Regions from separate parts of the Methylobacterium sp. Leaf85 genome, predicted to be linked through region 2. Evidence: predicted binding sites of a transcription regulator. Region 2 holds the regulator's gene; each other region holds the start of a gene.

Region 1 (9,992 bases), on a different contig from region 2:
CCGACAAGGCGATGGAGACGCGCACCGACGCTTATCTCGATGCCCGTTTCGGTGCCGGTCTCGACAGCTTCACCGTGCCGGACGAGGCCTTCCCCGTGAGCGATGTGTTCGAGGACGTGGCATGTCGAGCTTGAGAATGATGCCGGGCCTGATGACGACGCCTCGCGTGGGTACGGTGACCGAGCATGACTGACCTGACCCTCAACGGCATCCCGGTGATCGACACCTTCGCCGAGGCGTTCGACGTCGCCGGCACGGCCCTGATCATTACCAACGACACCGCCAAATGGGCGATGATCGCCGCCGTCACGATGACCGGGTTCGCGACCTCGGTGATCGGCTGCGGCGCCGAGGCCGGGATCGATTGCGAACTCTCGCCGGAGGAGACGCCCGACGGCCGCCCCGGTGTGCGGGTGCTGCTGTTCGGCTTCGAGCCGAACGGCCTCAAGGACCAGCTCCTGAAGCGCGTCGGCCAGTGCATCCTCACCTGCCCCGGCACGGCCTGCTATGCGGGTGTCGACGGGCCGCACAAGATCAAGCTCGGTGGCGCGATCCGGTATTTCGGTGACGGCTTCGCCGTGGCCAAGCGCCTGACCGATCCCGTCACCGGCAAGGCGCGGCGCTATTGGCGCGTCCCCGTGATGGACGGCGAGTTCCTGTGCGAGGATTTCGTCCGCGCGGTGGATGGCGCGGTGGGCGGCGGCAACCTGCTGTTCCTCGGGCGCAACCATGCCGAGACCCTCAAGGTCGCGGAGATCGCCGTGGATGCCGCTCGTTCGGTGGCCGACGTGATCCTGCCCTTCCCCGGCGGCATCGTCCGCTCCGGCTCGAAGGTCGGCGCGCGCACCAAGGGCATGATGGCCTCCACCAACGACGCCTATTGCCCCACCCTCAAGGGCCGGGCCGGCTCGGAACTCGCGGCCGAGGTCGGCGTGGTGCTCGAGATCGTCATCGACGGGCTCACCTCGCGCTCGGTGGCTGAATCCATGCGCGCGGCGCTCCACGCCTCCACCGAAGCCGGTGCGGCGCACGGGCTCGTCGCGGTGACGGCCGGCAATTACGGCGGCAATCTCGGCCGCCACCATTATCACCTGAAGGACCTGCTCTCGAAGGAGCCGGCGAGCGAGGCTGGAGCGGCATGAGCACCCTCACCCTGCGCCAGGAGCCGCCGGAGCGGCTCGATTTTCTCCACGTGACTCCGCTCTCGCTGAGCGGCCTCTCCGAGACCGAGGCGGCCAGGCTCCCCATCGGCACCAGCCGACGCGGCCTGACGCTGGGCGACGTCTTCGCCATCAGCCTCGACGGCTCCGACAGCCTGACCATCGAGGGCGGCTCGTCCCGCTTCGACAGCGTCGGCGCCTCGCTCAGCGGCGGTTCGATCCGCGTCGTCGGCGATGTCGGCCAACGCCTCGGCGCCGGTATGGCGTCGGGATCGGTGACGGTTACGGGATCGGCCGGGCCCTATGCCGGCTCGGGCGCCAAGGGCGGCACGATCACCATCGAGGGCAATGCCGGCGATCATGCCGGCGGAGCGGTCTATGCCGCCAAGGCGGGGCTCGACGGCGCCACGCTGGTGATCCGCGGATCGGCCGGCGATTACCTCGGCGACCGCATGCGGCGCGGTCTGATCCTTGTCGGTGCCGCGGGCGCCAATGCCGGATCGCGGATGATCGCAGGTACGATCGCGGCCCTCTCGGTGGGCGACCATCCCGGCTACGGCATGCGGCGCGGGACGATCCTCGCCGGCGGACACGGTGCCCTGAGCCCGAGCTTCGTCGAGACGGGAACGCACGATCTCGTGTTCCTGCGGCTGCTCGCCCGGTCCCTGCGTGCCCTCAGCCCCGCCCATGCCGACCTCGCCGCGGGTGCGCTCAAGCGCTATTCCGGCGATCTCGCCACCCTCGGCAAGGGTGAGCTCTGGGTCACGGCCGGGCGATAGGCCCTTCGATTCCTCCCCGGCGGCGGCACGGCCCCCGTCGGGGAGACGATCCGCGAAGCCTTCAGGGGCATGGCTTCGATCGAGGTTGCCCGCCGGGCATTGCCCGAAGACCTGCAGCCTCCCGCGAGGGATGGGCGTCGCCGTCGGTTCACCGGGCACTCCCGCCAAACTCCGAGCACAGTCGGTCCGGGCAAGGCCCGCGACGGCCAAGCACCCAAGGCCAAGACCGATCACTGTCAGGACAAGTCGGACCTTGGTGGAGCGGCCGTATTGCGGTGTTGCCTTGCTACCCGAATGTCTCGGTTTCGCCTCGAGCCAGCGGCCGGATCACCAGGATGGATTCTGCCGCGACGGGGCTGCGAATGCCGCAGCGGGCTGAATGCCGGCTTCGGGCGCGCGACCACGGAATCGTCGGGCGCGCTTAACCTTCTGTCGCCTGCATTTGCTTGCCGAGCCTTGCCGATGGAGAGACGCCTTCGCATCGCTCACCAGACGGGTAATCTACGCATCGCAAGCGGGGACAAAAAGCTGTTCCTAATTCGCATGATGCAGAATTGTTCCGCTTAATAAATGCTTGCGGGAAGTGAAAGCCGGTCGTCACGGCAGTGTGATCTGGATCAGCCGCGAGGTGAGCAGGAAAGGCACCGGAAGTGCGCCAGAGCACGTCACTGGCCTCTCATTCCTCACTTGCGCCTAACCTTTACCCTTCGTTGACGGGTGCCGCTGTATTCGATGGATGTTGTTGCAGGAATGCGACAGACCTCACGCCCGTCCGAGCCTACAAGCACCTAGGCTTAATGCCCATCAGGACCAGACACACAATGAAAAGACTGCTTCTCGCTACGACCGTTCTCGCCGGCCTGACTGCTGTCGCTTCGGCCGCCGACCTTCCCCGTCGCGCCGCCCCGCCGGTCTTCGTTCCGGTCCCGGTCTTCACGTGGACGGGCTTCTACGCCGGTATCAACGCCGGTTACGCTTTCGACGCCGGCAAGGAAGGCCCGAACTCCTTCCCGGTCGCGAGCCGCTTCACCAACGCCGGCGTCCCGCAGGTCGCCACCTTCAAGAAGGATGGCCAGGACGGCTTCTCCGGCGGTGCGCAGATCGGCTACAACTATCAGTTCACCCCGGGTTCGGGCGTTGTCGTCGGTATCGAAGCCGATGCTCAGTACCTCGATTTCGGCGCCAAGCGTCGTGACTCCGGTGTCGTTGCCGCTCCCGGCTTCGCCATCAACGACCCGCGTGGCCTCTCCAGCCTCGACTACTTCGGCACCGTCCGCGGTCGTCTCGGCTACGCCTTCGACCGCACCCTCGTGTACGGCACCGGCGGTTTCGCTTACGGCGCCGGCAGCAGCGAGCGTGACTTCGGCGGCTTCCGCGGCAACGACGACTTCCGCACCGGCTACGCCGTCGGCGGTGGCATCGAATACGCGCTCCCCACCGAGTCGTTCTTCAACTTCTTCCGCGCTTCCGCTGTGACGCTGAAGGTCGAAGGCCTGTACGTGAACCTCGATCGCGGCAACCGCAATCAGGGCGCCTTCATCATCAACACCGCCAACAACGCGGTTGTGCAGTCGATCAGCACCGGTCGTCGCGACGACGAGTTCGCCGTCGTCCGCGCCGGCCTGAACTACAAGTTCGGCACCTACTAGGATCGTCCATGATCGTCGCGCGGTCCTCATCGAGGATCGCGCGGCATCAGGATCGTCTACGTGAAAAACCCGGCCTTGCGGCCGGGTTTTTGCGTTGACGGACCTCTCTCGCAATTCACCCTGGTCCGGACGTCCGGAGCGCAAGCGAAGGGTGATTTGGAGTTCATCGCGGGATGTGCCGCGTCTGCGACTTGGGGGAGGCGCCGCGCGGCTCTTCGCCACCGACTCCGTTGGCGCTCCACCCCCGGGAAGAGAGGCGGCTCGGATAGGCCGAACTCGCGCCCCGCCTGTCCTCAGATGTCGAGTGTCGCCTCGTCGGCGAAGGCGGCACGCTCGGAGATGAAGGCAAAGCGGGCTTCCGGCTTGTTGCCCATCAGCCGCTCCACGGCATCGCCGGTGGAATCCCGCGCCTCGTCGAGGACAGCCACGCGCAGGAGCGTGCGCTTCTTGGGGTCCATCGTGGTCTCCTTCAACTGCGCCGGCATCATCTCGCCCAGGCCCTTGAAGCGGCTGATCTCCACTTTGCCGCCCTTGAAGACGGTCTTGATCACGCGCTCCTTGTCGGCGTCGTCACGGGCATAGACCGTCTTGGCGCCGTGCTGGAGCCGGTAGAGCGGCGGGATCGCCAGGTAGAGATGGCCCTTGTCGATGAGCTTGGGCATCTGCCGGTAGAAGAAAGTGATCAGCAGGGATGCGATATGCGCGCCGTCGACATCGGCGTCAGTCATGATGATGACCTTCTCGTAACGAAGGTCCTCGCCCTTGTAGCCGTTGCCCGTGCCGCAACCGAGCGCCTGGGTCAGGTCGGAGATGAGCTGGTTGGCGCCCATCTTGTCCCGACTGGCCGAGGCCACGTTGAGGATCTTGCCGCGTAGTGGCAGGATGGCCTGGCTGGCGCGGTCGCGCGCCTGCTTGGCCGAGCCGCCGGCGGAATCACCCTCGACGATGAAGATCTCCGAGCCGGCCGTACCCGCCTTCGAGCAGTCGGCGAGCTTGCCGGGAAGGCGCAGCTTGCGAGTCGCGGATTTGCGCGCGACCTCCTTCTCCTGGCGTCGGCGCAGGCGCTCCTCGGCCCGGTCGATCACCCAGTCGAGGAGCTTGTTGGCCTGGGCCGGGGAGGCGGCCAGCCAGTGGTCGAACGCGTCACGGATCGCCGTCTCGACGATGCGCGAGGCTTCCACCGTGGCGAGCTTGTCCTTGGTCTGGCCTTGGAATTCCGGCTCGCGGATGAAGACCGAGAGCATCGAGGCGCAGGTCGCCATCACGTCGTCGGTGGTGACCGAGGTCATCCGCTTGGCCTGGCCGACGCGCTCGGCATGCTCGCGCAGAGCGCGCAGCAGAGCCACGCGCAGGCCGCTCTCGTGGGTGCCGCCCTCGGCGGTGGGAATCGTGTTGCAGTAGGAGTGCGAGACCCCGTCTTCCACCACCATCCAGGCGACGGCCCATTCGAGGGAGCCGTGGCCGCCGGGCTTCGTCACCTTGCCGGCGAAGACCGCGTCGGTGACGAGCTCCTTGCCGTCGAGGTCGCGGGCGAGATAGTCGCGCAGGCCGCCGGGGAAGCGGTGCACCGTCTCGGCCGGCACGTCGGCGATGCCCTCCAGCAGGGCGGGGGCACAGCGCCAGCGGATCTCGACGCCGCCGAACAGGTAGGCCTTGGAGCGCGCCATCTTGAACAGCCGGCGCGGATCGAACTTCAGCGCCCCGAAGATCTGCGCATCGGGGTGGAAGCGCACCCGCGTGCCGCGCCGGTTCTGCACCCGGCCGACGGTTTCCAGCGGACCCTGGACATGGCCCCGCGAAAAGGTCTGGCGATAGAGAACCTGGCTTCGGGCCACCTCGACTTCGAGGATGTCGGAGAGGGCGTTGACCACGGAGATGCCGACACCGTGCAGGCCGCCGGAGGTCTCGTAGACCTTCGAGTCGAACTTGCCGCCCGCATGCAGCGTGGTCATGATCACTTCGAGGGCGGATTTGCCCGGAAATTTCGGGTGCGGGTCCACCGGGATGCCGCGGCCATTGTCGGTGATGACGAGGTGGCCGGTCTCCTCCAACTCCACCTCGATGTAGCTGGCATGGCCCGCCACCGCCTCGTCCATGGAATTGTCGATCACCTCGGCGAAGAGGTGATGCAGGGCGCGCTCGTCGGTACCGCCGATATACATGCCCGGCCGGCGCCGGACCGGCTCCAGGCCTTCCAGCACCTCGATCGACGAGGCGTCGTAGCCGGCTTCCGCCGCATCGACCGGTGCTCTGTCGAGGGGAGCGCGCGCCGCCGAAGCGGCCTTCGCGCCGCGCACGGGCGCTTGACCACCCGCGAACAGGTCGCTCGGCCGGCCGCCGGCGGGGGCCGGAACGGCCTGACGTGAGGTCTCGCGCTGAGTCATGGGCCAACCATACAGGAACGAAACGGAAACGTGAAGCGATGCCGCCCTCTTCGGCAGCCGCTCTCCCGGTGTTCCTGCGCAGCTTGCGCCGATTCCGTTAATGCTGTGTCGCCGGGGTACCGGAAGCGGGGGCTCGGCCACGCCTGCCCCCCTTGGCCGGAGGGGGCGATCGCGTCGCCCCGTCAGCTTCCGACCCGGCCACCGCCACGCCTGGTGATCGCGACGATGGCGGGGCGGGGCGGCATTCCGTCGATGAAATCCGGCCAGCGGGTGGAGGGCGCCTCGAAGGTGGCGGGCATGGCCTTCGGATCTTCCTCGTCGGCCTCGCCGGGATGCTGCACGGCGACGAAGAACGTGGTGTCGTCGGGTGTGAAGTAGGGGCCGCACATCTCGGCGCCGTTCGGCACCCTGAAGAAATGCTTGCCCGTGCCCCGTCCCTGCCCTTCCGTCTCCATCGCCCAGATGCCGTCGTTTCGCCCCGTCTTCGACGGCGAGTTCCCGTCTGTGGCGACCCAAAGCCGTCCCTGCCCGTCCACCGAGCAATTGTCCGGCATGCCGAACCAGCCGTCCTTCGTTGTCGCCGAGGAGAAGGTGGCGCCGACCGCCGCGATGGAGGGATCGCCGCATTTGACGAGGATTTCCCAGGCGAAGCCCGAGGCCGCGTGGTCGCCGTCGTCCGGGGTCAGTTCGACGATATGGCCGAAGCGGTTGTCGGGCCGCGGGTTGGCGGCGTTCACGTCGGCCGCCTTGCGCTTCCCGTTGTTGGTCAGCATCACGTAGACCTTGCTGGTCTTCGGGTTGGCCTCGACATCCTCCGGACGGTCCATCTTGGTGGCTCCGAGGAGGTCGCTGGCGCGCCGGGCCTCGATGAGCACGTCGGCCTGGGCGGTGAACCCGTTCTCGGGTGTCAGCGGACCCTGTCCGAACACCAGGGGCATCCAGGCCCCGCGCCCGTCGGCATCGAACCGGGCGACGTGCAGCGTGCCGGAATCGAGGATGTCGCGGTTGGCCGCCCGGTCGGCGAGGTCTACGGCCGCGTCGGTCACGAACTTGTAGACGTAGTCGAAACGCTCGTCGTCGCCCTGGTAGACGACGTACCGACCACTCTTCGAGACGATGCCGGCGGCGCCCTCGTGCTTGAACCGGCCCATGGCGGTGCGCTTCGTCGGGACGGAGGCGGGATCGAACGGGGCGATCTCCACCACCCAGCCGAAGCGATTGGGTTCGTTCGGTTCCTTGGACAGGTCGAACCGCTCGTGGAAGCGGCCCCAGGCATAGGCGTTGCCGGGCAGGCCGAGACGCTTGTGGTTGGTCGCCTCGGCCGACCCCTCTGCGAGGGTGCCGGAGAAGTAATAGTTGATGTTCTCCTCGCAGGTGAGCCACGTCCCCCAGGGTGTGGTGCCGCCGGCGCAATTGTTGATCATGCCCTTCACCGCGCGGCCGGACGGGTCGTCGGTGGTCTTCAGCCGATCGGAGCCGGCCGCCGGGCCGGAGAGGGCCATCGGCGTCTCGACGGTGATGCGGCGGGCGTATCGCGACCCCGGCACCACGGCCCATTTGCCGTCGTTACGCTTCACCTCGATCACCGAGCCGCCATGGGCGGCCATCTCGATGTCGACGAGGTCGCGATTCATGCCCTTGAAGGCCACGGTCTTGATGTCCTGGCGGCCGAGGCCGGGAAACATCAGTTCCTCGTTGGTGTATTCGTGGTTGACCACGAGAAGGCCATGCGCGGCCGGATCGGCGGCGCCGGGCATCGGGAAATAGCCGACGAAGTCGTTGTTGTAGCCGAATTGCCGGGCCTGGGCCGCGGCACTCTGGTTGAGCGGGTCGAAGGCGGGCGCACCGGGCAGGACCGGATCGCCCCAGCGGATCAGGATGTCGGCATCGTGCCCCTCGGCCACGTGATGGTGAGCGTCCGATCCCGCCTCGATCTCCGTGAAGGGGAACGGCGTCGCCTGTCCCTGCGCCGCCGCGACCGGGCCGGCGGCGAGCGCGCGGGGCGTCACCACCGCCGCGATGGCGCCGACCCCAAGAAGGCCGCGCAGCAGGTCGCGCCGGTCGAACCGGGCGGCGACCACGTCGCCGAAGGTGGCGTTCCGGCTCGGATTCGAACCGGCATCCTCGCCGTCTTCTGCGGCCTGCGAGCGGGTGCGCAGCGGCTCGGTCATGGTGAACTCGTCCCTTGGAATGGATCGAGTTCGAGTTAGGCGCGCCACATGGCGGGCGGATGACGCCGGCGTTCCGGAACCAACCCTGAGTTGGTGCGTTAGCACACATCGAACGAATCTATGGGAGAGGGACATGGCGCCGTCCGCAGCCTTGAGCATGGTGCGCCACGACGATCTCATTCGCGCATCGCAGGCGGCAGGCCGCGCCTTCTCGCCCATCGAGGATGGGCAGGATGAGGGCGCGGTCGCATCGTCCAGGTTCTTGGCCCTCTCGGCCGTATCGCTGGCGGGGTTCATCGCTAGCTTCGGTATCTTCTTCGTCTTCATCTGAGGTCGACCGTCACGCCGCATCGGCGCGGGGCCTCGCGGCTTCGGGACGCCGTTCCGCGTTGACGACGACCATGGATTCTTCCTCGCTGTCCTGTGGCTCCCCCCAGAATTCTGCGACGCTCGGCCCGTTCTTCACCAACGGGTCGCGCAGGAAGTTCACGATCTCATAAGACCATACCCGACGCCCCATCCGCGTGTACCAGCGCATGGCGTGGCGTAGTCCCGCGTCGCGATGGAACACGACACGTGCGAGTGCACGCGGGCGAGCCTGGACCGCCACCTCGATGAACTTGAACCACAGCAGCACCCGCCACGGTGCCATGTGCCGGGTCGCCAGCACCTGATGCTTGTAGTCCCAACGGCGTCGATCGGTCTGGATCACCCGCCGATTCGCGGCGATGCTGAAATACGGCGTCCAGCGATGGGGCTTCACGTAGAGCATCTGGATCTGGTCGGGGTCGTAGGACAGGAGTTGGCGCAGGCCGCGCCAGTAATCCCGATCCGTCTCTTCCTCGAACCCGACGACCCAGGTCGCCATGGAGAGGATGCCATGGGCGCGAAGAAGGCGGATCGCCTCGCGGTCCGTGGTGGTGGCGCCGCCCTTCCTGATGCGCGCGAGGGTCGCCTCGTCGGTGCTTTCCAGCCCGAGGAGGAAGCGCGTCCAGCCGGCGCGCTTGTAGAGCTGCAGGATGTCGGCATCGCGCACGATGTCGTCGGCGCGGGTCGAGCCCACGAGGATGAGGTCCACATTCTCCGCGATCAGCGTTTCGAGGAAGACCCGCCACGCCTTCTTCGAGACGGTGGGGTTCTCGTCGGCGAAGTTGATGACCCGCACCCCGTGGTCGCGATGGAGCCGGGCCAGTTCCCTGGCGAACCTCACCGGGTCGCGATGACGCCAGCGGGTCCAGAAGCCACGCTGGCCGCAGTAATTGCAGAGATGCGGACAGCCGCGTGAGAACTGCACGACGACGGCTCGCAGGCCGCCCCAATAGCTGTAGCGGGCATGGTCGATGAGTTCCCAGCCGACGCGGTAGGCGTCGAGGTCGCGGATCACCGGCGCGGCCTGCGTGGCATGGGGACCGTCGCCGCTGCGAAAGGCGATGCCCGGTACGGAGGCGAGGGGCGATCCCGCTGAGAGCGCAGCCATCAGGCGGCGCGCCGTCTCCTCGCCCTCCCCGCGCACGATGGCGGCGACGTAGGGCTCGTCCCTCAGGATTTCGCGCCAGTGGTAGGTCGGAAACACACCGCCATAGACGATGGGGAGACCTGGCCGGGCGCTCGCCAGTCGAGATGCGATGTCGGCGATGACCGGATGGCCCGAGGTCGAGCCGGAATGCCCGAACAGGACGGCATCGGGACGGAAGGCCAGAGCCTCCGCGACGATGGCGTCCGGGTCCATCGGGCCGAACTCCCCGTCGATCAGGCGCAGGTCGTGCCCGTCGTCGATGAGGGGGCCGCCGATGGCGAGAAGCCCCAGGGGCGGGAGATGGTCGTCGGGAATGCGGCTGCCGATGGCCGG
Region 2 (9,992 bases):
TCGGCTCGGGCGGCGGCATCAAGCAGATCCAGGCCAAGACCGTCGATTTCGGCGCCACCGACGCGCCGCTCAAGGGCCCGGCCCTGGAGAAGGACGGTCTCGTCCAGTTCCCCACCGTCATGGGCGGCGTCGTCACCGTGGTGAACATCGCCGGTGTCGAGCCGGGCAAGCTCAAGCTCACCGGTGAGCTCATCGCCGACATCTACGCCAACAAGATCACCAAGTGGAGCGATGCCAAGATCGCCGCGGTGAACCAGGGGCTGAAGCTCCCCGACTCGCCGATCACCCCGGTCTACCGTTCGGACGCGTCCGGCACGACGAGCATCTTCACCACCTATCTCAGCGCGGTCTCCGAGAGCTGGAAGAAGGAATTCGGTGCGGCCACCACGGTCAGCTGGCCCGCCGGCCAGGGCGGCAAGGGCAACGAGGGCGTCACCGCCACCGTCAAGCAGGTGCCGAACTCCATCGGCTACGTGGAATCGGCCTACGCCAAGCAGAACAAACTCAGCTATGCGCTGATCCAGAACAAGGCCGGCAAGTTCCCGGCTCCCGACGACAAGGCGTTCCAGGCCGCCGCCGCCTCCGCCGACTGGAAGGCCGCCCCGGGCTTCGGCATCTCCCTCGTCAACCAGGCCGGTGACGATGCCTGGCCGATCACGGCGGCCACCTTCATCCTCGTCTACAAGGACCCGGCCGATCCGGCCAAGTCCGCCGACGTGCTGAAGTTCTTCGACTGGGCCTACAAGAACGGCGACAAGCTCGCCACCGACCTCGACTACGTGCCGCTGCCGGACAACGTCGTCTCCCTCGTCCACACCGAGTGGAAAGAGATCAAGGGCAAGGACGGCAAGCCCGTCTTCTAAGGCAGCCTTCCAGCTGAACTCCGAAAACCGCGCAGGCCCGGCAAAAACGCTGGGCCTGCGCCACGAGTGGACGCGGTGTTCCACCTCGCCACTCGCTACCTCGCACTATACGAGCCCTCAAGGTGAAGAAGCAGACGTCGGATGGCCGCCTTGACTGAACAGATTTCGCTGGCCCGCACGGGCTCCCCCGCTCGCAAGAAGCCGGGCGGCCTCGGCGACCAGCTCTTCCGCGCCGCCTCCTACGCGTCGGCGCTGCTGGTCCTCCTCTTCCTCGCGGGCATCCTAGCCTCCATCGCCTATGGCGGCTGGCCGGCCTTCAGGGAGTTCGGCTTCGGCTTCGTCACCTCCAGCGCCTGGAACATCGGCCAGGAGCAGTACGGCGCCCTCGTGGCCATCGTCGGCACCCTGGTCTCGGCCCTTCTCGCCCTCGTCATCGGCGTGCCGATCTCCATCGGCATCGCCGTCTACCTGACCCAGCTCTGCCCCGGCTGGGCGAGGAAGCCCGTCTCGATGACGATCGAGCTTCTCGCCTCGGTGCCGAGCATCATCTACGGCATGTGGGGCCTGTTCATCTTCGCCCCGCTCTTCGCCCATTACGTGCAGATGCCGGTGTCGAGCCTCGTCGAGGGCCTGCCCATCGTCGGCACGCTGTTCTACGCGCGGGTTCCCTCCGGCGTCGGCATCCTCACGGCGGGCATCATCCTCGCCATCATGATCGTGCCCTTCGTCGCCTCGATCACCCGCGACATGCTCGACCAGATCCCCACCGTGCTGCGCGAGAGCGCCTACGGCATCGGCTGCACCACCTGGGAGGTGGTCCGCCACGTCCTGGTGCCGCAGGCGTCCGTGTCGATCATCGGCGCGGTGATGCTCGGCCTCGGCCGCGCGCTCGGCGAGACCATGGCGGTGACCTTCGTCATCGGCAACGCCAACCGCCTGTCCGGCTCGATCTTCGATCCCGGCTCCACCATCGCCTCGCGCATCGCCAACGAGTTCAACGAGGCCGACGGCCTGCAGCTCAACTCGCTGATGGCGCTGGGCTGCATCCTCTTCGTCATCACCTTCGTCGTCCTGATCGTCGCACGCCTGCTCGTCCGGCGCGTGAAGGTCGCCTGAGCCCTCTGGAGCCCGAACCATGGACGCCGTGAACACCCTCACCACCAACGACGCTCCGCCGCTCAAGGCCAGCCGCGTCCGGTCGAGCCGCCGCGTGGCGGACAAGCTGCTCATCGTCGGAAGCACCGTGGCGACGCTGATCGGCATCGTCGTGCTGGGCTCGATCCTGCTCATGCTCATCGTCGAGGGCGTGAAGGGCTTCTCGCCGCTGCTCTTCAGCGAACCGACGCCCGGCCCCGGATCGGAAGGCGGCGGCATCGCCAACGCCATCCTCGGCAGCGTGGTCCTGACCCTGATCGGCATCGTCATCGCGACGCCGGTGGGTGTCATGGCCGGCACCTATCTCGCCGAGTACGGCCGCCACTCGAAGCTCGCCGACGTGATCCGCTTCCTCAACGACATCCTGCTCTCGGCGCCCTCGATCCTGATCGGCCTGTTCGTCTACACCCTGATGGTGCGGCCGATGGGGACCTATTCGGGTTGGGCCGGCGGCGTGGCGCTGGCCATCATCGCCACCCCGGTGATCGTGCGCACCACCGAGGACATGCTCCGCCTCGTGCCCTCGACGCTCCGCGAGGCCGGCGCGGCTTTGGGCGCACCGCCCTCCGTCGTCATCAAGAGCATCACCTGGCGCGGTGCCAGCGCCGGCATCGTCACCGGCATCATCCTGGCGCTCGCCCGCATCGCCGGCGAGACCGCGCCGCTGCTCTTCACCGCGCTCAACAACAACAGCTGGTTCTCGCCCAACCTCATGGGCGGCATCCCGAACCTTCCGGTGATGATCTACCAGTTCGCCCTCTCGCCCTACTCGAACTGGCAGCAGCTCGCCTGGGCCGGCGCCCTCCTCATCACCGCCACGATCCTCGCCCTCTCGATCGTGGCCCGCTTCGTCATCAAGAGCGAGCGGGCGCGCTGACCCCGCGCCCCCGTCCCATCCCGCCCTCCACAAGGACACGCACCCGATGAACGCCGCTCCCGCGATCACGCAAGCTCAGCTGACCGGCCGCCACAAGGCCGACGAGCAGGCCCCCGTGCGCATCGCCGTGAAGGACCTGAACTTCTATTACGGCTCGTTCCACGGCCTGAAGTCGGTCAACCTCAACTTCCACGACCGCCAGGTCACCGCGCTGATCGGCCCGTCCGGCTGCGGGAAGTCGACCCTCCTGCGCACCTTCAACCGGATCTACAGCCTCTACCCCGAGCAGCGCGCCGAGGGGCAGATCCTCCTCGACGGCCAGAACGTCCTCGACGCCAAGGTCGATCTCAACGAGCTGCGCTCGCGCATCGGCATGGTGTTCCAGAAGCCGACGCCGTTCCCGATGTCGATCTACGACAACGTCGCCTTCGGCCTGCGCCTCTACGAGAAGCTGCCCAAGGCCGATCTCGACGTCCGCGTCGAGGAATCCCTGCGCAAGGCCGCCCTCTGGGACGAAGTGAAGGACAAGCTCAAGCAGTCCGGCATGGGCCTCTCCGGCGGCCAGCAGCAGCGCCTCTGCATCGCCCGCACCGTGGCCCAGCGTCCCGAGGTGATCCTGTTCGACGAGCCGACCTCGGCCCTCGACCCGATCTCCACGGGCCGCATCGAGGAACTGATCGAGCAGCTGCGCTCCGAGTTCACGATCGTCATCGTCACGCACAACATGCAGCAGGCGGCACGCATCTCGCAGTTCACGGCGTTCATGTATCTCGGCGAGCTGGTGGAGTTCGGCCCCACCACGCGGATCTTCATGAACCCCGAGAAGCGCCAGACCCAGGACTACATCACCGGCCGCTTCGGCTGAGCCCGCCGGGGCCGCGTCCGCGGCACCGGACCCGATCCTACGCGATGCAGGCCGCCCGAGGCGGCCTCGGTCGAGGAGTGCGAGCATGCCCAACCACATCGTCAGTTCCTACGATACGGAACTGGAAAACCTGCGCCGCTCGATTTCCGAGATGGGCGGGATCGCCGAGAAGATGATGACCGATTCCGGCAACGCCCTGGTACGCCGGGACGTGCCCCTGGCCCAGGCGGTGATCGGCGCCGACAAGCGCCTCGACGCCCTCCAGCACGAGATCGAGGAACGGGCGATCCTGCTCATCGCCAAGCGTCAGCCCCTCGCCATCGACCTGCGCGAGACGGTCTCGGCCATCCGCGTCTCGAACGATCTGGAGCGCATCGGCGACCTGTCGAAGAACGTCGCCAAGCGCGTGGTGGCCATCGCCGAGCAGATCCAGCCGCAGAAGATCGTCATCGCCGTCCAGCACATGGGCGACCTGGTGCAGGAGCAGCTGAAGGACGTCCTCGACGCCTATGCGAGCCAGGACGTGAAGGCCGCCCTCGACGTCTGGGAGCGTGACGACGCCATCGACGCGCTGTACAACTCGCTCTTCCGCGAATTGCTGACCTACATGATGGAAGACCCGCGCAACATCTCGTTCTGCACGCACCTGCTGTTCTGCGCCAAGAACATCGAGCGGATCGGCGACCACACCACCAACATCGCCGAGACGATCCACTACCTCGTCACCGGCACGAACGAACTGGCCGAACAGGATCGCCCGAAGAACGACGCATCGAACTACGCCACCGTGTCGTTGCCCGCCAGCGCCTGACCGTCCCTCCGATCGGGCCATTCCGGCACGATCGTCGCGCGGCCGTCCCGTGCGTGACGGGACGGCCGCCCTCACCCTGAAAACACCCGCATGAGTACGCGCATCCTGATCGTCGAGGACGAGGAGGCCCTCACCCTTCTCCTCCGCTACAACCTCGAGGCGGAGGGCTTCGTCGTCGACACCGCCGCCCGCGGCGACGAGGCCGATCTGCGCCTTCAGGAGCAGGTTCCCGACCTCGTCCTCCTCGACTGGATGATGCCCGGTCTCTCCGGCATCGAGTTGTGCCGCCGCATCCGCGCCCGGCGCGAGACCGAGCGGCTGCCGGTTATCATGCTGACGGCGCGCGGCGAGGAGGGCGACCGCATCCGCGGCCTCGGCACCGGCGCCGACGATTACATCGTCAAGCCGTTCTCGGTGCCGGAGCTGCTCGCCCGGGTCCGCGCGCTCCTGCGCCGGGCCAAGCCGAGCCACGTGGCGGACCTGCTCATCGCCGGCAATATCGAACTCGACCGCGTCAGCCACCGCATCCGCCGCCAGGGCCGCGAGATCCATCTCGGCCCCACCGAGTTCAAGCTCCTCGAATTCCTGATGCAGAGCCCCGGCCGGGTGTTCTCGCGCGAGCAGCTCCTCGACGGGGTCTGGGGCCACGACGTCTATATCGACGAGCGCACGGTGGACGTGCATGTGGGCCGCCTGCGCAAGGCTATCAACCGCCCGCGCCAGAGCGACCCGATCCGCACCGTGCGCGGCTCCGGCTATTCCTTCGACGAGATGTTCTCGACGGACGAGTGAAACCAGGGCGGTCAGTCCGAGTGACGAAAATCTTACGTTTGGTCCCCGCTCCCGGGGCTGCTTTCGACACTTGGCAGAACCCGGGCAGGGTGGCCGAGGGCTTCGACGGTCGGAATGACCCTGGCCGAATGAGTCTCATTCGGCCAAGGGCGTGTCGGGACGCCTACCCCAGCAGGAAATCGGCGTAAGTCAGCGTCGCCTTATCCCGGTTGTCGATGATGGCGAACTGGACCGCCTTGGCCGTGGTGCCGCTGCCATCGGCATCGTAGGACAGGGCACCGGTGTCGTGATCGTAGAGAATGCGGTCGTTCGCATCGATCTTGGCACCGGTCACACCCAGGTCCTTGAACGCCGCCGCGAGGTCATCGGCCGAGAGCGCCGCGAAGATACTCTTCGAGAGCTGGATCGTGTCGATCCCGGCCGAGAAATCGGTGATGTGGTCGATATTGGTCGCGCCGAGCTTCGTGCTGAACACGAAGGTATCCTCGCCGGCCAAACCCGTCAGCGTATCCGCCCCGAGGCCACCGTCGAGATGGTTGGCGCCGGCATTGCCCTTGAGATCATTGACGAGCGTGTTGCCGGTCGCGTTGAGGTTGCCGGTGCCGTTCAGCGTCAGGTTCTCCACGTGGGAACCCCCTAGCGAGAAGGACACCGACGCCTTGACGAGGTCGATGCCGGTGCCGTCGCTCCCCTCCACGGCTTTGTCGCGAATGTTGTCGACGATGTAGGTGTCGGAGCCGGCACCGCCGATCATCGTGTCCGCGCCCGTCTTACCGTCGAGGACGTTGACGCCGCCATTGCCCCTGAGGACGTTATCGAGCGAGTTGCCGGTGGCGCTGAGATTCCCGGTGCCGGTGAGCGTCAGGTGTTCCACGTGGGAACCCCCGAGCGAGAAGGACACGGATGCCTTGACGAGGTCGGTGCCGGCGTCGCTCAGTTCCACGACTTTGTCGCCGATATTGTCGACGATGTAGGTGTCCGATCCCGCGCCGCCGGCCATGGTGTCGGCCCCGGCCTTGCCGTCGAGGAGGTTGGCGGCGGCATTGCCGGTGAGAGTGTTGGCGAGAGCGTTGCCGGTGCCGTTGAGTGCAGCCGTGCCGACTAGCGTGAGGGTCTCGACGTTGGCCGCCAAGGTCAAGCTGATGGACGAGCGGACGGCGTCGATGCCGCGATCGGCCGCCTCGACGACAACGTCGCCGGCATTGTCGACGACATAGGTATCATTCCCCGCATACCCGGTCATCGTGTCGGCGCCGCCCTTGCCATCGAGGAGGTTGGCGCCGTTGTTGCCGACAAGCGCCTGAGCGAACTCGTTTCCGGTGAGGTTCATCGCGCCCGTGCCCGTCGCTTTCGCCGTGGCCAGGGTCTCGATCGCCTGTCCGGCAGCGAGGACGTAGCTGACGCTCGTCTTGACGGTGTCCTGCCCGGCATCCTTCGCTTCGAAGACGCGATCGCCGGATTGATCGACGACGTAGGTGTCGTTGCCGGCCTCGCCGTACATCCGGTCCGCACCGAGATGACCGTCGATGTCGTCGTTGCCGGCTCCGCCGTGGATCGTGTTGCTCAGGACGTTGCCCGTGAGACGGTCGTTGAACCTGCTGCCTTCGAGGTTCTCGATGCTCAGGAGGCGATCCTTTTCCGCCCGGATCGTCGTTATGACGGGAGGGGGGGTGACGATGCCTCCGGGGCCCTCGCCGGGGTAAGGGTCCGGTTGGAACACGGTCACCTTTTCGGGGACGATCTCCTGCCAGCCCTGCAAATCGAGGGAGACGGTCACGCCAACGGTCGCCGACTTGTAGCTCGCCGTGTCGCTGCCGGCGCCGCCATCGAGACGGTCGTTGCCCGCACCACCGTCGAGCACATCGTTGCCGGTGCCGCCGAGCATGATGTCGTCGCCACCCTTGCCGTAGAGGGTATCGTGGCCGTCACCATTGGCGCCGAAGACCGTATAATCGATGTTGCCACCGCCGCCCTTGAGCGTGTCGTTGCCATCACCTCCGATGAGCGTATCGTTGCCGGCGTAACCTTCCAGCGTGTTGGGCGCCTTGTCATATGTCAGGTGATCGATCTCGATCGTCCTGCCGATCGAGTCTGCGACATCGAACTTGTGCTGGCCGCTCGTCAGCTGTCGCAGGGTATCGACAGCCTTTTCAAGGTTTGTGACCCCTTTTTGTGGGTAAAAATACTCATTCAGCCAGCTGCTTTCCTTATCGTTGAATTGTTGTTCCAATCCGCGGCTCGTAAAAAGACTTTTTATAACGTCGTAATTTGTTATATCGCGGTCATAATAGTGTCCGGGGGCGCCTGGGATTGGTACCGCGGGCGTCAAGGCAGTGTCCATGAGTTTATGATCCGCCGATCCTTGCGCGCCGATCACGATTTCCTGCTGGTATGTTCTAAGGCCGCCCGCCTCACCGTTATCGTACCAAACATCGAGGAGAACATTGCCATTGATTAAATAGACTTTGGCGCCGATTTTGTCCTGATCGGGTTGTTTTGCAAATTCTAAAACTTCATTCTTATACGAGGCGACTGTTTCATGGAGTGCATTGATCCCCGCATTCAGTGTCTCCTTGAAGTCACCCGATGTGGCGCCGTCTTCGATCTCGCGAATGACGTTGATCCGAGCGGCGAGCGCAGACAGGAGGGCTGGCATGACGAGCCCGGCGTCTGCACCCGGCTTCCCGGCGAACTCGATCGCCATGGAGAGCGCATCGGTCGATTTATCGATCGCCAGGGATCGATAATCAGCGTGCTTTGGATCGGAGGGGCTCGTATTCATGTATTGGTCGAGATGTGATTTTGACGCCTGAGCAAGCGACGAAATCTCCATCTTATTATCGTAATTGATACCTTCGCCGAGCTGATTGATTTCCGCGAGGATTTCATCGCCTTGCCGAGAAAGCAAATCTAGCTTCTGATCCATTCCCTCAAGAAATGCCTGCGTCGGATCCTCTTCTTCGCCAAATATCGCCTTTAACTCGCTTGGAATTTCGAGGCCGGGAATCATGCCAATCAAATTGACGGCTGTATTTGCAATTGTCAGAACATCGCCGAAATAGCCAAGCGTCTTTCCGTTGCCCATTGTAAGTTTCCCCTCGGTAAAAATTTCTAAGGGCAATTGACCATTTTTCGACCTTTCGCATAGGGGCGGACGCTACCCAGGTGACCGAAACCCTTGGCGCAGCGTCTCATCGCGTCGCGTCTTGCTACGATGTTGCTGTTTAGTCTGTCCCCGCGCCGGCGAGATGCACGAGCGTCGGCTTTGAAAACTTCCGCAATCGGATGTCTCAGGATTCTCGCGTCGGAGGCGAAACGTCGGCTTCGGGCCGAAACGTCAGCGTCCCCTCGCCACCTGGCTCTGACCCTCAGGTCGGGACCATCCGCCGGATTCCGACGACTGGAGGGCGCGGGGGAGGGCGGAAGGCTTCGAGTCGACGCCGGCTCAGCGGTCGAAGCGGCGCATCGAACGGCTGTCCCGCTCGGCGTTGCGCCGGGTCCTGTCATCCGCTCTGGCCCGGTCGCGCTGGACCGTCTCCATACGCCGGAGCGTCTCCGTCTGCTCGCGGTGCGCCCGCGCCAGGTCGCTCACCGCGTTCATCGCACGCACCCGGTTCGCATCCTGTGCTCGTGCGTCGAAGGACCATGCCGCGAGCAGAAGGGCGAGGACGGCCGAGGTGGGGCGGGGCATCGGGCTGGGACCTTAGGGCAGGAGAAGGGTGGATCGGGCGTGCTGCCCGACATGCATCATAGTGCGTGAAATGCAGGGCTTCGCGGGATAGTGTGCATTCCATGCGCGGGCTGCATGAGTGGTATTTGGCGTTTGGTATACCAGCAAGGCGGGGAGGCTGTCATACATGCTGCAACGCAAACGCATCGCCACGAGGAACACCGATATGACCGCTCTCATTCTCACCGCCGTCGCCGTCGCCGCTGCCGCCAACATCTCCCTGGTGGCCTTCGTCGCCGATCGCCTGACCCCCACGACCAGCACCTCCACCGTCACGGCCGGTGAGCTCGTCCTCGTGAATGACAACGCTCCCGAAGCCCTGAAGCTCGCAGCCTGATCCACGTCGCACGGCTTCAACGTCACCGCCATCGGCCCCGCCTTACCAGGCGGGGCTTTTTCACGTCGCGTACCGCCATATACCCCGGCGCATGGCGGTCGAAAGGGGGGTCGCGTGGCGGTCGATCCGCCCGTCTCATCCGACGGGTTTCGGGGCCGGCGCTTCGCTCTCCCGCGCGAGCGAGGCGGCCTCGGCGAACCGGGCGCGGACCGCCTCGCTCATCCGGCCGAGGCCCAGATGCGCGGCCATCCGCCCCTCGACGCCGGGTGCCGGATCGAGGTCGCGGGCGAGGCCTGCGAGCTCTTGGAGCGGGATGTCGGCGGGGGCTCGCCCCTCTCCTTTAGCCGGCCGGAACCTCACCGGCCCGGCAGGGGAGGCCTCCGGCCAGAGCACGATGCGGTCGCCCTCGCCGGTATGGGGGCAGCGGGGATCGACGGCCCCCAGGGCGCGCTGGCGCAGGCGGGCCGTGATCCGGGCAAACCCGTGGGCGCGCAAGAGGCGCTCGGCGAGAACGTCAGCGAAAACAGGACCTTCGCGCGCGACCACCTCGGCCGCCATCGCC
Region 3 (9,992 bases), on a different contig from region 2:
GATCGGGCCGGTGGTCACCGCTTGCGGCTGCCCCTTGGCGGGTTCTTGTCCGGAAAGGTCTTTGGGGAGGACGGGTGCGTTCATTTCGGATTCGCTCCTGGCGTGGGAGGCGATCCGGTTCGCAACGGTACGTCAGGACGACGGGCACCCGCTCGTCTGGAGCAGACAACCCAAGCGTAGTTCCCGTCCCTCCGCCGGTATGAGCCGGATCAGGTTCAAGGGTCAGGGCTGCGGCCCTATCTCAGCCCCCTGAACGGGGCCCCCCTCGGAACGATTCGAAAGTCTGCGCTCGCGCCCGCTTTGTCAATCTCGAAGGCAAATATCCCAGCGCGGCTGAAAGGCGGTTCCGTTTCCTTCCCGGCGGCGCTCGACCGCCCCTCGATGCCCGCGTGTTGAGTGCCATTGTCGGACATGCGGTTTTAATCCCCGGAAATCGACAATGATCATGCCGTCATATTAGATATTCAAACCAACAGACTTGATGGAGCTTTCTCGAATAGCTGCGCGTTGCCAGTCCTGATGTCCCGAAGACAACCAGGCTGGTGTTCCATGAACAAAGTTATTCTCGCCTCCGCCGCGCTGCTCGGCGCGGTCGCGTTCGTACCGTCCTCGGCCGATGCCCGTGAAGGCGGTGGCTGGGGTGGCGGCGGTGGTGGTGGCGGCGGTGGTGGCGGCGGTGGTGGTGGCCGCATGAGCGCTGGTGGCGGGCTCGCCGCTGCGGGTGGCGGGGGGCGAGGCTGGGGCGGTGGCGGCATCGGTGGCGGCGGACTCGCCGCGGGGGGGGCTGGCCGGGGAGGCTGGGGGGATGGACGTGGGCAGGGCATAGGACAGGGCGGCGTCGGTCGCGGCCCGATCGTCGGCGGTGGCTATGGCCGCGGCGGCGGATTCAATCGTGGTGGCTACGGCTACAATCGTGGCTACGGCCGAGGATATGGCTATGGCGGTCTCGGCCTCGGATTGGGTCTAGGCCTCGCGGGCGCCGGTCTCGGCTACGGCTACGGCAGTAGCTATTACGGCAACGATTACTACGACGGCGGATATTACCGCGGCGGCTACGCGCCGGCCTATTATGGAGGTGCGGTAGAGGTTCAGCAGGATGTCGGCGGGTCCGACCAGGACGTGGCCTACTGCATCCAGCGCTTCCGGTCCTACGATCAGCGGTCGGGCACCTATCTCGGCAATGACGGCCTGCGTCATCGCTGCCCGCAGTAACGCCTTTCGTCCTGGCGCGATTGCCTGACCCTCACCGAGTCCGGAAGCCTCGCAGCCCCTGCCGCGGGGCTTCGTCGCATCTATGGCCCCGCGTCTGCTCGGCAGAGGAGGGACGACGTCGAGGCTCGAGGTTCTGTCACCGGCATCCGGAACCCGCGTCCACCTCCGAAACGGCGCATCTTCCGGTGCCGGGCGGCATGGCGTAACGCCCTATCATGATGGCTTCCGGTCCTCTCCTCGCTCCCGACGACATCGCGCATGTCATTCAGATCGCGCTCGCGCCCGCCTTCCTGCTAACGGCGCTGGCGACGCTGCTCAACGTCTTCTCCACGCGCCTGGGGCGGGTGGCCGACCGGGTGGATGACGCCGCCGACCGGCTGCAGAAGGCGGATGCGGACGAGGCCGCCCACCTGTCGTACCAGCTGGCCTATCTGCGTCGGCGCTCCTTCATGCTCGATGTGGCGGTGGTCCTCGCCTCGTTCGGCAGCATCATGACCGGCATTGCGGTGCTGACGCTGTTCGTGGGGGCCTTGCGCGATGCAGCCACGGCCTCCGTCCTGTTCGGCTGCTTCGGAATCGCCCTGGTCTGCACGGTGGCGGCCATCGTCGCCTTCCTCATCGAGATCCTGATGGCGGGCCGCCGCGTCCGGGACGAAGTCGACCGCCAGACGGTCGAGGCCTCGGACCGTGAAGCGGGCGGACCAGAGATCCCCCGTCGCTCGCCTCGCCCGGGGCGGTCCTGACCGGGGCCGGCGACCTCACGTCCCGGCGGGCGTGTCGTCATGCGTGTCGAGCCAGCGCACGGCGCCGCCGAGGTCGAAGCCGCGCTCCCGGCCATAGGCCAGCAGGTCATCGCGGCGCAGACGCCCCGCCAGCACTTCGGACAAAGCCCACAGGGTCAGCGAGCGCGAGCCGCTGCGGCAATGGGCGAGGACCGGGCCGGGTGCGCTCTCCACGGCCTCACGGAAACGCGCGACGTCCTCCTGGGTGATGCCCGGGCCGGTGACGGGGATATGGAGATAGGCGAGTCCCGCCGCCTCGGCCGCCGCCGCTTCGGCAGCGCTGCCCAACTGGTCCGGCTCCTCGCCTTCGGGACGGTTGTTGATGAGCAGGGCAAAGCCCTTCGTGGACAGGTCCGCGATCTCCGCCTCGTTCGGCTGGCCGGAGACCGACAGGCGGGGCTCGATGGGCGTGATCGTCATGGGGCCTCTCTCGTTGGCTGCCTTCGCGCCGTGCGGCTTCCGCTTGCCGGGGGAGGGCGCTCTGCCGGGGACGAACGGGGCATGTTCATTCCACCGCACCGCCCATCGTGAACCCGCGACGGGGCTCGTCCGTTTCCAATCCGATCCCTCAACCCGCCTTCAGGACGACCACCATGGCCGATGCAAGACAGATCGTCGATGCGCTCGTACGCTCACGCAAGGGCGGGATCGCCGCCACGGCCGCCCTCGGTGGCCTCGCCCTCGTCGCGGGTCTGGCGCTGCGGGCACTCCGTCCCTCCGCGGCGTCCGAGACCCCCGATCTGAGCCAGGTCGGCGAGGACGAGGCGCGCGTCATGCTGCGCGCCATGGTGGCCGCGACTTTGGCCGACGGCATCGTCGACCAGCAGGAGCGCCGGCGCCTCGACGCGGCGGTGGAAGCCGCCGGCATCGACCGGGATGGCCGCGCATGGCTGGAGAAGGAGCTCACCGACCCGGCCGAGATCGACGAACTCGCCGAGCGCGTGGAGTCGCCGGAGCAGGGCGCACGCCTCTATGCGGCGGCGCGTCTCGCCATCGATGCCGACACGCTGCAGGAGCGGGAGTTCCTGAAGCGCCTCGCCGAGGCCCTCGACGTCCCGCAGGACGTGGCCGCGCGGGTCGCTTCCGGGCTGGAAGCGGTCTGAAACCGGAGCCGGATCACTTCCCCACCCATTCGTGCCCGGCCACCAGCGCCTCCACCGAGCGCGTCCAAGTGCCGGGCTGGTCGGTGGAGCCGGTGCCGAGCGCCCGCTGGACCATGACGCTGTCGCTCCAGCGGCCGTACTTGTAGCCCACCGCCGGCAGCAGGCCGACGCGGACGAAGCCGCAGGCTTCGTGCAGCCGCAGGGACGCCTCGTTCTGCGCGTCGATATAGCCGATCATCTGGCGGTAGCCGCCGGCGGCGCAGGCCTCGATCAGCGCGGGCAGCAGGCGCCGGCCGATGCCGGCGTTCAGGTGCTCGTGATGCACGTAGATCGAGTGCTTGAGCGTGTAGCGGTAGGCCGGCCGTTTGCGGAACGGTACGGCATAGGCATAGCCCGCCACTACCCCGTCGCGATCGGCGACGAGGTGGGGCAGACGCTTCTTGCGCATGGCCTTGCGGCGGCGCTTGAGGTCGTCGGGATGGAGCGGATCCTCCTCGAAATCGCCGACATCCCCCACGCCCCGCCGGATATGGTGAGCGTAGATCGCCACCATGGCCGGCACGTCCGGATCCGAGGACGGCCGGATGATCACTTCGGGATCGGAGGCGGTGGGCGGCCCGTCCGGACTCACGGGCGGTTCTCGCGCATGACGTAGGTGTAGAACCGGATCGTCCCGTCGGGATCGACGTTGCGGAACACGCCCTGGATCTCGGCCTCGAAGCCCGGGAACAGGTTCGCCGAGCGTTCGAACATCTTGAAGTAATCCAGCATGGGTTTCGCCCGCTCGTCCAGTCGCTCGCCCGGCAGCACCGTGCCGATGCCCGGCGGGTAGACCAGAAGCAAGGTCGTCGCCACACGGCCCTCGGCTTCCGCGATCGGCACGTAATCGACGTTGTTGCGGGTGAGCTGCTGCACCGCCTCCTTCGGGGTCATCACCATCTCGGGCAGGTGCCCCGGCTCGAACTGCTTGCGCTGGAGCGTGCTGGTGCCGTGCTCGCGGTGGAAGGCGTGGAAATCCGCGCAGAGGTCGCGCAGGCGCACGCCCTTGTAGCGGTTCGGCCGACGCCGGACGAATTCCGGCATGGCATCCTCGAGCGGCACGTTCTCGTCATGCAGGCGCTTGAAGGCCACGAGGCCGGAGATGAGCGTGCCGGCCTTGGAGGATTCGACGCCCGGTGTCAGCAGGAAGAGGAGCGAGTTGAGGTCGTTCTTCTCCGGCACGATCCGGTTTTCACGCAGATACTGGGCGACGATCGGGGCCGGTACGCCATGATCGGCATATTGCCCCGTGCGGCGGTCGAAGCCGGGGGTGAGCACGGTGAGCTTGTTCGGGTCGGTCATGGCGTAGTTCGGCGCCACATGGGTGAAGCCGTGCCAGGCGGCACCGGGGGTCAGCTCCCAGTATTTGGCGTCGCTGGCGAGCTCGTCCGTCGAGACGCTCTCCCACGGCACCTTGCCCTCCGGGCCCTTCACCGTGTCCGGCACGAAGGGGTCGAAGAACCAGCGGCGCAGGGGATCGCCCTCCTTCTCCTCGAATTCGCGGCGGATGGCGCGGACCTTCTTGCGCCATTCGATGCCGAGCCGGATCGTGTCGTCCCACAGGACGACGCCCGAGCGGCCCTTCATCATCTGCGCGCCGACATCCAGCGACGCGAAGAGCGGGTAGAACGGCGAGGTCGAGGCGTGGACGAGGAAGGTCTCGTTGAAGCGCCGGTGCTCGATGCGGCGGGTCTGGCCGCGGATATGGCTGTCCTTGGTGTGAATCTGCGAGGCCTGGGAGAAGCTCGCCAGCTGCTTGTGGGTGGATTGGGTGGCGATGATGCCCGGCGAGGTCTCGTCGAGGCCCTTCAGCCCCATGGCGAAGCGGCCGGCGAAGAGCGGGTGGAACTTCATGAAGCCCGCCCAGGCCTCGTCGAAGAGGATGTAGTCGCAGAGATGCCCGATCTTCTCGAGGATCATCTGCGCGTTGTAGATCGTGCCGTCATAGGTGCACTGCTCCACCACCGCGACGCGGAACGGGCGCTCGCGCTTCCAGGCCTCCTTGTCGGTGACGAGTGGGTTGGTGCGGATCTTCTCGCGGATGGCCGCCTCGTCGAGGGCCTCGTGATACATCGGGCCGATCAGGCCGAAGCAGTTACGGTCGGTCTCCAGGAAGACCGGAACCGCGCCGCCGAGGAACAGGGCGCCGTGGTGGGCCGCCTTGTGGTTGTTGCGGTCGAACAGGACGAGATCGCCCTCGGCCACCAGGGCCGAGAGCACGATCTTGTTGGAGGCCGAGGTGCCGTTGAGGACGAAATAGGTTTTTTCCGCACCGAAGATGACGGCGGCTTCCTTCTGCGCCTTGAGGGCGGGGCCCTCGTGGACGAGGAGATCGCCGAGATCGAGCACGGAATTGTCGAGGTCGTCGCGGAACACCGCCTCGCCGAGATGCTCCACGAAGATGCGCCCGATGGGGGAGCGGTTGTAGAAGATGCCGCCGTTATGGCCGGGGCAGGTCCAGAGCTGGTTGCCCTGCTCTGCGTAATCGACCAGCGCGCCGAAGAAGGGCGTCTTCAGGGTCTCGGCATATTGCTTGACCCGGCTCACGAGGCCGCGGGCGATGTAGTCCGGGGTCTCTTCCGCGAGGAAGATATAGCCGTCGATGAAGTCGAGCACTTCGACGGGGATGTCCTCCAGGCGCTTGCGCCGGACCATGATGACGATGGGCATTTCCAGCCCGCGCTTCCGCATCAGGTTGATGAGGGCGGCGGCCTTGCCGTCGAGGCCGCGCTTGCCCCAATCCACCACCATGCAGCCGATGGCGGCATCGGTCTGGACCGCGATGGCCGCGTCCTCCACGCGGCGGGCGCGGACGACCTCGAAGCCGAGCTTTTCCACCGAGCCTATGATCTGCTGGACGCGCACGCCCTCGAGATCGTCCGGGTCGAAGTTCGGCGCGCACATGAGCACGGTGAAGCGGCGAAAGAAGTCCATGCGGGGGAAGGCTCCGGTGGTCGGATGAATCGAGGGGGGTGTGGGCGCGTTCGCGTTCCGGATCAACCGGGCCGGCCGGCGAGACTGAGCCGGCGGATGACGAGGTAGACGGCGAGCGCCGCGAGCGCGCCGATTCCCAGCGCGAGCAGCGACCCATTGTCGGATTCCGAAAAGAACAGGCCCTTGGTGTTCATGCCGAACACGCCCGTCACCAGGGTGGGCGGCAGGAACAGGGCCGTGAGGATCGACAGGGTGAAGAGCTGGCGGTTGGTGAGCGCGGTGGTGCGGGCGGCGATCTCGTCCTGCAGCAGGCGGCTGCGCTCGGACAGGACATGCATGTCGCGATGGAGGGAATCGAGGCGTTGGACCACCCGCGCGGCCATGGCGCCCACCGCTTCGGGCAATTGATCTCCCTCCGTGCCGGCTTCGTCCTCGAGCCGGTGGAACACCGCCCGCAGCCCGGCGAGCTGCCGGTGGGAGCGCACGGATTGGCGGCGGATCGGTCCCAGGGGCCTCGGGTCGTCCGCCTTGGACTCGTCGAGCATGTCGTCCTCGATGGCGTCGAGGGAGGAGGACAGGCGGTCGGCCGTGGCGATCAGCGCCTCGACGGTGCTGCCGACGAAGCGCTCCAGCAGCTTGGCCGGGCCGGGGACGAGGGCGCCGGACAAGACCGCGTCGCGGGCGGCCACCGCGCAGGACGTGGCGTGGCGGCGGCCGCTGACGAGGAAGCGCGGGCCGAGGATGCAATGGAGACGGCCGTTCGGCTCCTCGCTCGACGAGCCGTCGAAGGCGCGTTCCCGGTCGGCGATGACGAAACCGGCATGGGGGCCGTCCACGACGACGCGCTGATGCTCGTCGCGGGCGAAGGTCGCGGCGGCGAGCCGGGCCGGGCCGAGGCGTCCTTCGAGGATCAGCGCCTCTGTCCGCGCATCGACCAGATCGACATGGAACCAGACGAAGCCGTGATCCGGGTCGTCCAGCGAGGGAATCCCGTCCCCCGGTCCGACCTGGCGTCCCCGTCCCTCCGCGTCGAAGGTGAGGGCGAAGATCAGCCCCGGGAGGGGGGATTCCTCGATGAGAAGGTGCTGCATGGTGCGGTCGCGGCGATCATGGCCGGCAAAATGCCGGCTCACTATCGCGCTGGATCGCAACGCTGGGCGACACTGTGATGACGGAGGGGCACCTCCGCCGATCGATGCTCGGCCTGCGGGTCATGCGATCCGCAAGAGGGGGCGACGACGATTGGCTATCCTCAGCGGGTCACGACGCCCTTATCGGCTTCCTTGACGCTGCCGTCGGCTTCCATGCGGTTCAGGCCCTTGTCCGCTTCCTTGCGAAGCACCTCAGCGAAGGCGGTGGCCTGATGTCCGACGAGAACCTTCATGTCGGCCGGAGCGACGGTCCAGATGACGGCAACGATGAACACCGTCGCGGCCATGCCATAGGCGAAGGTTTCCATGATGCCGAGCCAGCCAAGCAACAACGGGATGCTGCTCACGATCAATCCGATGAAGGAACTTCCGGTCAGAAAATAAACGGAGAAGAAGGTGATGACAGCCAGGCATATGGGCTTGACGAAACGGACGATGAAGCGTTCCATTGCATTTTATCTCCTATTACAGAGTTATTTCAAGAACTTTTCTAAGATGCAATCAGTTGTTTATTACGTATCGACAATGGAATGCGCCTTATAATTCGGTCTATCTCGTTTTCTGACCGCTCAAGTATCTACAAAAATCGTATCGATTCAATAAACGCCGCGTACCAGAAGCTGAGGGAGAGTCCAGCGATTCTCCGGCTTTCGGCGTCGGATGCTGAATTCTACGAATCGAATAAGGAATGTGGTGCCGTTGCCGACGGGGGTCGCCATACTGTCATGCAGCTGTGATTCAAGCGTTCGGATGATTCCCATTCATCAGGAAGGCAATATCATGGACGGCACGCGCGCCGGGACTCGTCCTTTCGATATCGAGGCTATTCGCCGAGAGATGGCGGACGATTTCGATGAAGAGCTCGAGATGGAGCTCGAAGACGAGCGCCTCGAGCAACTCGTTAGCGAAATCGATGCCAGGCCTCGTCTGCCCACCATGGACCGGAAGATCTATTTCCGGGAGCTATTCCGACTGCAACACGAGCTGGTTCGTCTTCAGGATTGGGTGCAGGCCCAGAAACTACGCGTGGTTGTGATCTTCGAGGGGCGGGATTCGGCCGGCAAGGGCGGCGCGATCAAGCGCATCACCCAGCGTCTCAATCCCCGCGTCTGCCGCGTGGCTGCGCTCCCGGCTCCTAACGAGCGCGAGCGTACGCAATGGTACTTCCAGCGCTACGTGGCGCATCTGCCGGCGGGCGGCGAGATCGTGCTGTTCGATCGCTCCTGGTACAATCGGGCCGGCGTCGAGCGCGTGATGGGCTTCTGCACCCCGGACCAGTACGAGGAATTCTTCCAGTCCGCGCCGGAATTCGAGCGCATGCTGGTGCGGTCCGGCATCATCGTGCTGAAATACTGGTTCTCGATCACCGACGAGGAGCAGGAGCTGCGCTTCAACATGCGCATCCACGATCCCCTGAAGCAGTGGAAGCTCTCGCCGATGGACGTGGAGTCCCGTCGCCGCTGGGAGGATTACACCAAGGCGAAGGAAGTGATGCTCGCCCGCACGCATATTCCCGAGGCGCCCTGGTGGGTGGTCGAGGCCGTGGACAAGAAGAAGGCCCGCCTCAACTGCATCAGCCATCTCCTCACGCAAATCCCCTATGGCGACGTGGAGCACCCGCCGGTGCATCTGCCCGAGCGCATGCGCCACGAGGATTATGCCCGCCAGCCGGTGCCGCAGGAGATGTTCGTCCCGGCCCTGTTCTGACCCTGCCGGGGGCGCCGCCCGGCCGGACGCGGTTGCCCAAAGCGGCCGGGATGGGCAAGACCCGTGTCGGACGGGCCGATCCTCGGCCGGTCCGGCTTGGGACCCCCCGCATGAGCGCCACCGACGAGATCCTGTTCGACACCGATGAGGCGGGCATCGCCCGTATCGTTCTCAACCGGCCGCAGGCGCGCAACGCGCTGACCTTCGCGATGTATCAGGGCCTCATCGACCTCTGCGACAGGATCGAGGCGGACGAGCGGATCAAGGTCCTCGTCATCACCGGCGCCGGCGAGAAAGCCTTCGCCGCCGGCACCGACATCGCCCAGTTCCGTGATTTCTCCAGTCCCGAGGATGCCCTCGGCTACGAGCGCTTCATGGACAGGGTCCTGGGCGCGCTCGAGCGTCTGCGCGTGCCCGTCATCGCCGCCGTCGCCGGCGCCTGTACCGGCGGCGGGGCCGCCATCGCCGCCTCCTGCGACCTGCGCATCGCCACCCGTGACGCCCGGTTCGGCTTTCCCATCGCGCGAACGCTCGGCAATTGCCTGTCGATGTCGAACCTGAGGCGCCTGTCCGGCCTCATCGGTCCCGCGCGGGCGAAGGACATGATCTTCACCGCCCGCCTGTTTGGCGCGGAGGAGGCGCTCGCGGCCGGCCTCGTCGGCGAAGTGGTGGAGGATGCCGCTGCCCTCGCCGCCAGGGCGACGGAACTCGCGGCGCAACTCGCCGGCCATGCACCGCTGACCCTGCGGGCCACCAAGGAAGGCCTGCGCCGCCTCGACGCCGAGGCGGAGGCGGAGGGCGAGCGCCCCGGCGATGACCTCATCCTGATGTGCTACACCAGCGCCGATTTCCGCGAGGGCATGGAGGCCTTCCTGGCCAAGCGCCCGCCGAACTGGACCGGCCGGTAAAGCGCTGTTTCGAGCGCCGTTCCGATGCGGATGTGGGCAGCGTGACACACCGGACGGGGAAAGCCGCTGGTCGCCCCGCTGCCTCAGCTCGGTTGCAGCCCTGTCATGCTCGCCGTGATAGAGCGTGAGCGGGGACGGTCGCCCTGGGACATGCTT

What was found. Region 2 encodes PhoB, which activates phosphate uptake and scavenging genes when phosphate is short. Its sites were predicted from a motif close to TGTCATNNANCTGTCAT; they were not measured.
Region 1: a site for PhoB is predicted at 8,192-8,208, ahead of ASF08_RS21350 (PhoX family protein). Genes of this name have one in related genera too.
Region 3: a site for PhoB is predicted at 7,228-7,244, ahead of ASF08_RS02880 (CorA family divalent cation transporter). Genes of this name have one in related genera too.

What each region holds. Positions count from the first base shown of each region.
Region 1 covers NZ_LMME01000034.1:37,719-47,710, reverse strand. The annotation lists gene ASF08_RS21375 (formylmethanofuran dehydrogenase subunit A) at 1-134, shown strand, start outside; gene fhcD (formylmethanofuran--tetrahydromethanopterin N-formyltransferase) at 186-1,142, shown strand; gene ASF08_RS21365 (formylmethanofuran dehydrogenase subunit C) at 1,139-1,939, shown strand; gene ASF08_RS21360 (outer membrane protein) at 2,761-3,588, shown strand; gene parE (DNA topoisomerase IV subunit B) at 3,882-5,972, opposite strand; gene ASF08_RS21350 (PhoX family protein) at 6,155-8,143, opposite strand; gene ASF08_RS21345 (hypothetical protein) at 8,277-8,474, shown strand; gene bchE (magnesium-protoporphyrin IX monomethyl ester anaerobic oxidative cyclase) at 8,484-9,992, opposite strand, start outside.
Region 2 covers NZ_LMME01000031.1:120,249-130,240, reverse strand. The annotation lists gene pstS (phosphate ABC transporter substrate-binding protein PstS) at 1-863, shown strand, start outside; gene pstC (phosphate ABC transporter permease subunit PstC) at 1,005-1,979, shown strand; gene pstA (phosphate ABC transporter permease PstA) at 1,999-2,895, shown strand; gene pstB (phosphate ABC transporter ATP-binding protein PstB) at 2,942-3,760, shown strand; gene phoU (phosphate signaling complex protein PhoU) at 3,846-4,571, shown strand; gene phoB (phosphate regulon transcriptional regulator PhoB) at 4,662-5,363, shown strand; gene ASF08_RS16905 (calcium-binding protein) at 5,527-8,448, opposite strand; gene ASF08_RS16895 (hypothetical protein) at 8,809-9,054, opposite strand; gene ASF08_RS16890 (hypothetical protein) at 9,260-9,430, shown strand; gene ASF08_RS16885 (DUF3320 domain-containing protein) at 9,566-9,992, opposite strand, start outside.
Region 3 covers NZ_LMME01000002.1:67,292-77,283, reverse strand. The annotation lists gene thiC (phosphomethylpyrimidine synthase ThiC) at 1-84, opposite strand, end outside; TPP riboswitch at 170-276, opposite strand; gene ASF08_RS23645 (BA14K family protein) at 550-1,212, shown strand; gene ASF08_RS02905 (DUF2721 domain-containing protein) at 1,428-1,955, shown strand; gene ASF08_RS02900 (TIGR01244 family sulfur transferase) at 1,971-2,414, opposite strand; gene ASF08_RS02895 (DUF533 domain-containing protein) at 2,588-3,097, shown strand; gene ASF08_RS02890 (GNAT family N-acetyltransferase) at 3,111-3,728, opposite strand; gene ASF08_RS02885 (Orn/Lys/Arg decarboxylase N-terminal domain-containing protein) at 3,725-6,070, opposite strand; gene ASF08_RS02880 (CorA family divalent cation transporter) at 6,133-7,161, opposite strand; gene ASF08_RS02875 (hypothetical protein) at 7,323-7,670, opposite strand; gene ppk2 (polyphosphate kinase 2) at 8,002-8,928, shown strand; gene ASF08_RS02865 (enoyl-CoA hydratase/isomerase family protein) at 9,039-9,836, shown strand.